Regions from separate parts of the Nitratireductor sp. StC3 genome, predicted to be linked through region 1. Evidence: riboswitches for the same ligand, from Rfam matches in the RefSeq annotation. Region 1 holds a riboswitch; the other holds the start of a gene.

What was found. A riboswitch is a leader RNA that binds a small molecule or an ion and turns the genes downstream of it on or off. The one in region 1 is predicted to bind thiamine pyrophosphate.
Region 2: it holds a riboswitch for thiamine pyrophosphate, as region 1 does, so the genes downstream of both, thiB (thiamine ABC transporter substrate binding subunit) here and C7T96_RS17630 (YkoF family thiamine/hydroxymethylpyrimidine-binding protein) in region 1, are expected to answer to the same signal.

Annotation. Positions count from the first base shown of each region.
Region 1 covers NZ_PYBP01000009.1:86,945-91,150, forward strand. Annotated here, with positions in the region: gene C7T96_RS17620 (ABC transporter ATP-binding protein) at 1-273, opposite strand, end outside; gene C7T96_RS17625 (ECF transporter S component) at 248-829, opposite strand; gene C7T96_RS17630 (YkoF family thiamine/hydroxymethylpyrimidine-binding protein) at 879-1,490, opposite strand; TPP riboswitch at 1,481-1,593, opposite strand; gene C7T96_RS17635 (potassium channel family protein) at 1,716-2,516, shown strand; gene cysK (cysteine synthase A) at 2,513-3,496, shown strand; gene C7T96_RS17645 (TRAP transporter large permease) at 3,507-4,206, opposite strand, start outside.
Region 2 covers NZ_PYBP01000002.1:145,951-150,156, forward strand. Annotated here, with positions in the region: gene C7T96_RS05155 (ABC-F family ATP-binding cassette domain-containing protein) at 1-1,180, opposite strand, end outside; gene C7T96_RS05160 (thiamine diphosphokinase) at 1,187-1,834, opposite strand; TPP riboswitch at 1,967-2,087, shown strand; gene thiB (thiamine ABC transporter substrate binding subunit) at 2,178-3,149, shown strand; gene thiP (thiamine/thiamine pyrophosphate ABC transporter permease) at 3,149-4,206, shown strand, end outside.

The sequences.
Region 1 (4,206 bases):
CGAGGCGCCGAACAGCCGAACCGCGCCCGTCGTTTCCGCCGGCACGGCCTGCGGCACCAGGCCGGTCAGCGCGAGCAACAGCGTCGACTTGCCCGAACCCGACGGACCCAGCAGCAAAACCCGCTCCCCGGCGCGCATGGTAAAGCCGACCGGGCCGACGGCGGGAGAGCGCGCGAATGGATAGCGCGCGGCGAAGTCGTCGAAGGCAAGCGCCGGCGACGGTTCCCGCATCGGCACCGGCGCGGCGTCAGGCTGCGGCAGCGCGACGGTCATGGTCGATCTTCAAGCCGGAGAGAACGCCGGTGCGATAGAGCGCCTCCACCACGACGTGGCCGAGCAGGCCGCCGAGCAGGGCACCCGAAAGGCAGCGCAGCGCGAACATCAGCACCAGCAGGCCGGGCTCAAGCGCGCCATAGTCGAAGCGCACCCAGGTATAGGCGAAGGAGGCGAGCGCGGCGCCGACGCCGGCCGCCATCAGAACGGGAAGCGAGTAATTGCGCCAGCGCGTGGCCGCGAACACGGCTTCCGCGCCCGCGCCCTGGATCGCGGCCGACACCACCAGCATCAGTCCGGCCGGGCTGCCGAGCAGAAGCTCGATCGCGGCGGCCAGCACCTCGGCCAGGAAGGCCGCGCCGGGCTTGCGGATGATCGCGGCGGCGACGATGGAGGCGATGAACCAGAAACCCATCGCGATATCCATTGTCACCGGGCCGAACACCGCCTGGGAAATCAGCCATACCTGCACCCAGCCCAGATAGAGCACGGCGAAGACGGCGCCGATCACGGCGAGAATGAGAATTTCGCGCTGAGTCCAGCGTGGGGAAGTCATGGCTTGTCCTTTCGGGATGGCGCCGCCGGCTTTGCGGCGCAAACAGGGCTCAGACCGGGGTCGGGCTGTTGGCCGATACGGTCAGGTCGAGCGCGACATGGCCGTCTGCGGCGCCGAAGCGCAAAAAGGCCTCCTCGACCGCGGCGAAGACCGGGCCGGCATCGCCGCGCAGCTTGGTGCAGAAATTTTTGGAGCGCTCGAACACGCCCGACGCTTTGACGAAATCGATGCAGCCGTAGATCTCGTCCATGTGGTGACCGGCGCCGAGCGGGTAGAGGGAAAACTGCGCCGCGACCGGGCAGCCGGTATTGTCGGCCCGCATCACAGCCTGGCGGGCGGCGTCGATACGCGCGGCCAGCGGCCGGTCATCGCCGCTTGAAGCGTCAAGCGGCGTGCAGGCCGGGTCGTCGGGCTCGCCGGGACAGCCGCGCGAGACGGCAGCCGATAGCACGCAGTGGACCCCGCCGCGGGACGCGGCCACGAACAGATCGCGCATGGCCGGAAAAAGCAGTTCGGGCGGTCCGACCATCAAGGTGGAGATGTCGTCGGTCTCCAGCCTGAGCCGGTCGCGATAGGGATCGAGCGCCGACAAGACGCCGAGGATGACACCGACGAAATCGTCGGACATGGGATAGATGGAAATCTGCGCGCCGGAAAACATGCTCGTCTCGCTCCGCTGGCATTACCCAGATCAGCTTGAGGGTCAGAAGGTTTCGCACCTTCAATCTCAGCCCCGGCGATACGGAGCACCCCTGTCGTGTGACGCACAGCTAGCACCGATTCGCCGTATGTGACAATGGGTCATTTGTGCAGGGCAGATATGCCGGCAACGGCGATAACGGCGCAGGACTGGACGGGACCGGCATGGCCGACTATCTCGGTGCGGATGGATAGCGACAACGCCGCCAAGACGACCGAGGACAGCCGGCTCGACAGGCTGCGCGGGACGCTGCGGCGCCTCTATCACGGCCGCACGCAGACGGCGCTGCGTTTCCAGTTCGCCGTGATCGTGCTCGATCTGGCGGTGATCGCGTTCTTCGTCGCCTCGCCGGTGCTGCGCGACCGTCCGTCCTTCCTGTGGGTCGACTACACCATCGCCGGCTTTCTGTTTGCCGACACGCTGGCACGCGGGCTCGCCGCCTCCAACGTGCTGCGCTGGCTGCGGCAGCCGACGGTGTGGGTAGACATCTTCATCCTGGTGACGCTGCTTTTTCCCTACACGTTCGCCAATCTTGGCTTCCTGCGCGTGCTCAGGCTGTGGTCGCTGTCGCGCAGCGGCTTCATCTGGAGACCGCTCGAGCGGCGCGGACGCGGCGAATGGCGCGAGACGATGCAGGCGATCGTCAATCTGATGACCTTCCTGTTCGTGGTCACCGGCTTCGTCTATGCGAGCTTCTTCCGCAACGGCAGCGGGATCGAGGGTTATGTCGATGCGTTGTATTTCACCGTGGCAACGGTGACGACGACCGGTTTCGGCGACATCGTGCTGCCGGGCGTCTGGGGCAAGCTGACCGCGATCGTGACGATGATCATCGGCATTTCGCTGTTCGTGAAGCTGGCGCAGTCGATCTTCCGGCCAAGCAAGGTCTTCTACCCTTGTCCCGAATGCGCGCTGCAGCGCCACGACCCCGACGCCGTGTTCTGCAAATCCTGCGGGCACAAACTGCAAATCCCCGAAGAGGCATGAGGTTCACCATGAGCGCGGGCGCCAAGAAACCAGGACGCGGCCGTATCTACGGCTCGATCACCGAGACGATCGGCGACACGCCGCTGGTACGCCTCGACAGGTTCGCCAAGGAGACGGGCATCGTCGCCCAGCTTGTCGGCAAGTTGGAATTCTTCAACCCGCTCGCCAGCGTCAAGGACCGCATCGGCGTCGCCATGATCGAGGCGATGGAAGCAGACGGCCGCATCGCGCCGGAAAGAACCACGCTGGTGGAGCCGACCTCGGGCAATACCGGCATCGCGCTCGCCTTCGCGGCGGCTGCCAAGGGCTACCGGCTGATCCTGACCATGCCGGAGACGATGTCTGTGGAGCGCCGGCGCATGCTGGCTTTTCTGGGCGCGGAACTGGTGCTGACGGAAGGCGCCAAGGGCATGAAGGGCGCGATCGCGCGAGCCGAGGAATTGGTGGCCGAGACCGACGGCGCGGTGATGCCGCAACAATTCGAGAATCCGGCCAATCCCGAAATCCACCGCAAAACGACGGCGGAGGAGATCTGGAACGACACGCAGGGCGGTGTCGACATCCTCGTCTCCGGCATCGGCACCGGCGGCACGATCACCGGCGTCGGCCAGGTGCTCAAGCAGCGCAAGCCCTCGCTCACGGTGATCGCGGTCGAGCCGGAGGCCTCGCCGGTGCTTTCGGGCGGCGATCCCGGCCCGCACAAGATCCAGGGCATCGGCGCCGGCTTCGCGCCGAAGATCCTCGACACGTCGATCTATGACGAGGTGCTGACGGTGTCCAACGAGGCCGCCTTCGCCCATGCCCGCCTTCTTGCCCGGCTCGAGGGTGTGCCGGCCGGCATCTCCTCGGGCGCGGCTCTCGATGCGGCGATCACTGTCGGCACGCGCCCGGAAAACGCCGGCAGGCTGATGGTGGTGGTGATCCCCTCGTTCGCCGAACGGTACCTGTCGACGGCGCTGTTCGAAGGGCTCGGCGGCTGAACCACCCGCCCTACCCAAGCAGCAGGCGCGGCAGCCACAGGACGATGTCGGGGAAGGCGATCAGGACCCCGACCGTGACGACGTCGGCGACGAAAAACGGCGAGGCACCGCGAAAGACGTCCTGGACCGAGATCGGGTGGCGCTCGGACGCCACGCCGGCCACGACGTAGCAATTGAGCCCGATCGGCGGCGTGATCAGGCACAGTTCGCACATCTTGACGACGATGATGCCGAACCAGATCGCGACCTCGGTGCCCGACATGCCGAGCGCGGAGGCGGACGCCGTCACCTCGGCGCCGCCATTGAGCGCGATGACGGCCGGAAAGGCGATCGGCAATGTGAGGATCAGCATGCCGATCGCGTCCATGAACATGCCCAGCACCACATAGGCGAGCAGGATCAGCATGAGGGTGATGAAGGCCGACTGTTCGAGCCCCGCGATCCAGTCGGCGAAGGTGCCGGGCAGGTCGGCAAACCCCAGATAGCGCACATAGATCAGGACACCCCAGATCATGGTGAAGATCATGGCGGTGAGCTTGGCCGATTCCAGCAGCGCACTCTTGAGCTGCTGCCAGCGCATGCCGCGCCAGAGCGCCATCACCAGGACGACGAAGGCGCCGAGCGCGCCGGCCTCCGTCGGCGTGCCCCAGCCGCCATAAATGCAGAAGATGATGATGAAGACCACGAACAGGATCGGGAACGCGCCGGGC
Region 2 (4,206 bases), on a different contig from region 1:
TGAACAGGAAATCCTTCATATAGGAGACGACGTGGCGTTCCTCGCCATTGACGGAGACCGTCTCGCCGCGGCCATCGGTCAGGAAATGCGCCAGGGTCTCGTCAGGGTCGAGTGCGTCTCGCCGCTGGTCGAGCGTGGCGATCTCAAGGTTCACGCCGAGCCGAACCGTGCCGCTGTCCGGCTCAAGCGCGCCGATAAGCATTTTCAAAAGCGTGGTCTTGCCGGCTCCGTTCGGGCCGACAAGACCGACCCGGTCGCCGCGCTGGATACGGATCGAGAAATTGTCGACCACCGGCGGACCGTCGAAGCGTTTGGCGATCGCCTTGGCCTCGATGACGAGCTTGCCCGAGTCCGTCGCGTCGCTTGCCACCAGTTTCGCCGCGCCCTCCGCGCCGCGATGATTGCGAAACCGCTCGCGCAGCGTGGTCAATTCGCCGAGACGGCGCACATTGCGCTTGCGCCGCGCGGTCACCCCATAGCGCAGCCAGTGCTCCTCGCGCGCGATCTGGCGGCCGAGTTTGTGCTGTTCGCGCTCCTCTTCCTCCAGAAGCGTGTCGCGCCAGGCCTCGAAATGGGCGAACCCCTTGTCGAGACGCCGCGCCACGCCACGGTCGAGCCACACCGTCGCGCGTGTCACGGTCTCCAGGAACCGCCGGTCGTGCGAGATCACCACCACGGCGGAGGCGGTACGCGAAAGCTCGTCCTCCAGCCATTCGATCGTCGAAAGGTCAAGATGGTTGGTCGGCTCGTCGAGCAGCAGGATGTCCGGTGCGGGCGCGAGAACCCGGGCAAGCGCGGCCCGGCGCGCCTCGCCGCCCGAAAGCAGCTGCGGATCCGCGCCGGCCTCGAGCCCCAGGCTTTCGATCAGATAAGCCGCGCGATACGGATCGTCCGCCGGGCCGAGCCCAGCCTCGACATAGTCCTCGACAGTGGAAAACCCTTCGAAATCCGGCGCCTGCGGCAGATAGCGAACCGTCACGGCGGGGTGACGAAACACCTCGCCATCCTGCGGTTCGACCAGCCCGGCCGCGATCTTCAGCAAGGTCGACTTGCCCGAACCGTTGCGCCCGACAAGAGCGATCTTTTCGCCCGGCGCGACCGAAAGCGTTACCTCATCGAGCAGCGGCGTGCCGCCGAAGGTGAGCCGGATGGCGTCGAGGCGCAGAAGCGGTGGAGCCATGGTCGGTCAGCCCGCCTTTTTCGGTTGCGGATGGGCAAGCAGCACGGCGCGGCCCGTCTCGAGGGAAAGGTGCAGCGGACCGGCCACTTCGTTCGACAGGGTGAGCGAGGATCCGAAAGCGATCTCGACATTGTCGAGCGGCCATTTCGCGCCCTTGACGCTCAGGCCCGACAGTGCCGAAAAGGCAAGAATGCTGAACAGCGTGCCCGGCGCATAGTCGTATCCTGCCTCCGTCCCGGCCAGGAGCGGATGGCCCTCCTCCACGCCGCTTGAAAGCATGGTCGCCACACCGCGTTCGGCCAGTCTGATCGCCACAGACATATGCAAAAAGGCGTGGTCGGCGCGCGGACCGCCGAACGCGCCCACCAGAACGAGCCCGCTCGCCCCCCTGGCCAAGGCCGCGTCGATGGCGAGTTCGCCGTCGGTCTGGTCCTTGTCCGGCGGAAAGACCTCGCGCGCGACCGCGCCGTGGCGGGCGATCTCGGATTGCGAGACCGAATCGAAATCGCCGACCCACAATTCCGGCGCGATCCCGAGCGAGGCCGCGTGGCGCATGCCGGAATCGGCCGCGATTACCCGCGTGCCGGCGAGCATGGCGTCGAGGCGCGGCGTGCGCACCACGTCGCCGCCGAGAAGAATGGCAAATCTGCTCATGCCGAGCCCAGTATCAAGGACCGGTGCCGAGAGGAAGCCCACCCGGGCCGGCCAGGTCGTTCGCCAGGCCACATTCGACGGCACGGTGTCGTCGACCGGCTTGCATGGGCCCGCGCGACGTCCTATGAAACCGGTGCTCTAACGGGGTGCCACGGCAGCTTTGCCGCGGCTGAGAGGCATTCGGGTCCGTCCCGGCCAACCCGCCGAACCTGATCCGGTTTGTACCGGCGGAGGGATTAGACGCTCCTTGCAAAGCGCCTGATTTCCCTTTCAACACGAACGAGAGGAGCCGCTCATGCGCGCACGGGGACCAACGACGATTTTAACGACCGGCCTGGCGGCCATGCTGCTCGTGCAGCCGGCGGCCGCACAAGACGCCAAGGACAAGGTCACCGTCTACACTTATGACAGCTTCACCGCCGAATGGGGTCCCGGCCCGTTGGTGGAAAAGGCTTTCGAGGCTGAATGCGCCTGCGATCTCGAATTCGTCTCGGTCGCCGATGGCGTTGCGCTTCTCAACCGACTGCGCCTGGAAGGCGATGCCGGCAAGGCCGACATCGTGCTCGGCCTCGACACCAATCTCGTCGTCGACGCCAAGCAGACCGGCCTGTTCGCCCCGCACGGGATCGACACCGGCGACGTCTCGGTTCCCGGCGGCTGGGACGACGAGTTTTTCGTGCCGTATGATTACGGTTACTTCGCCGTCGTCTACGACGGCGAAGCGATCCAGGATCCGCCCGCCAGCCTAAAGGCCCTGGTCGAGGGCGACAGCGAGGACAAGATCGTCATCCAGGACCCGCGTACCTCCACGCCTGGCCTCGGCCTGCTGTTATGGGTGAAATCGGTCTATGGCGAGGACGCCGCCGCCGCCTGGGAAAAACTTGCCGAGCGCGTTCTGACCGTGACGCCGGGCTGGAGCGAGGCCTATGGCTTGTTCACCAGCGGCGAAGCGCCGATGGTATTGTCCTACACGACCTCGCCCGCCTATCACATGATCGCCGAGGACACCGACCGCTACCGGGCGGCGGCGTTCGCGGAAGGCCATTATCTGCAGATCGAGATCGCCGGCCTGACCCAGAAGGGGGCCGAAAACCCGCTCGCGCGCGCGTTTCTTTCCTTCATGACCGGGCCGGCCTTCCAGGATGTGATCCCGGAGACCAACTGGATGTTTCCGGCCGGAAAAACCGATAAACCGCTCGATCCGGCCTTCGACAAGCTGGTTCAGCCGCAAGAAAGCCTGCTGTTCAGCCCCGAGGAGGTCGCCGAAAACCGCGACGCGTGGGTCGATGAGTGGCTGGCCGTCATGAGCCGCTGATGAGCGCCGGCCCTCCGCGGGCCGGCTTCGCCGCGCTCGCCTGCATCGCGCTGCTCGTGGCGGGTGCGGGCGCCGGCCTGCTTTTGGAAGCCATGCGTGCGCCGCAGGCGCTGCTCGCCGCGCCCGATGCCTATCTGCTGCGCATCGTGCGCTTCACGCTGTGGCAAGCCATGGTGTCGACCGTATTGTCGGTCGTGCCGGCGATCTTCGTGGCGCGTGCGCTGGCGAGTCATCCGACCTTTCCCGGGCGGGCGCTGGTGCTGCGGCTGTTTGCACTGCCGCTCGCCCTGCCGCCACTGGTCGCCGCTCTCGGCATTCTCGCGCTGCTCGGCCGGTCGGGCCTGATCGCCGATCTGTATGCCGCGCTGGGCGGCGGCCGCTGGCCGGGCATCTACGGCCTGGCCGGGATCCTGGTCGCCCACACCTTCTTCAACCTGCCGCTCGCCACACGTTTCCTGTTGCAGGCGCTCGACACCGTGCCGGCCGATCAGTGGCGCCTGGCCAGCCAGCTCGGCATGAACGCCCGCGCCCGGTTCCGCTTCGTCGAATGGCCGGCGATCCGTGCCAGCCTCGGCGGCGTCGCCGGCATCGTCTTCATGCTGTGCGTCACCTCCTTCACGATCGTCCTCGTGCTCGGCGGCGGGCCGGCCGCGACCACGCTCGAAGTGGCGATCTACCAGGCGCTGCGCTTCGATTTCGATCCCGCGCGCGCGCTGGTCCTGACCGCGTTGCAACTCGTCCTGACCGGATTTGCCCTCTATTTGCTTTTTCGCCTCGGCGCGGACCTGACCGCCGAGGCCAATCCCTCCGTGTCGGCGCGGCGCTTTTCGGCGCCCGGAACCGGCGAACGCCTTGCCAATCTATGCCTGATCGCGCTCGCCGCCACCTATGTCGCCGCGCCGCTGGCGGCGGTTCTGATCGCCGGGCTGCAGGCCGACTTGCCGCGCCTGGCCGGCGAGGCCGCCGTTCATCGCGCCGCCGCGACCAGCCTCGTCCTGGCGGTCTGCGCGGCAACCTTGTGCCTGATGCTGACCTACGCGCTCGTCAGGACGCGCCA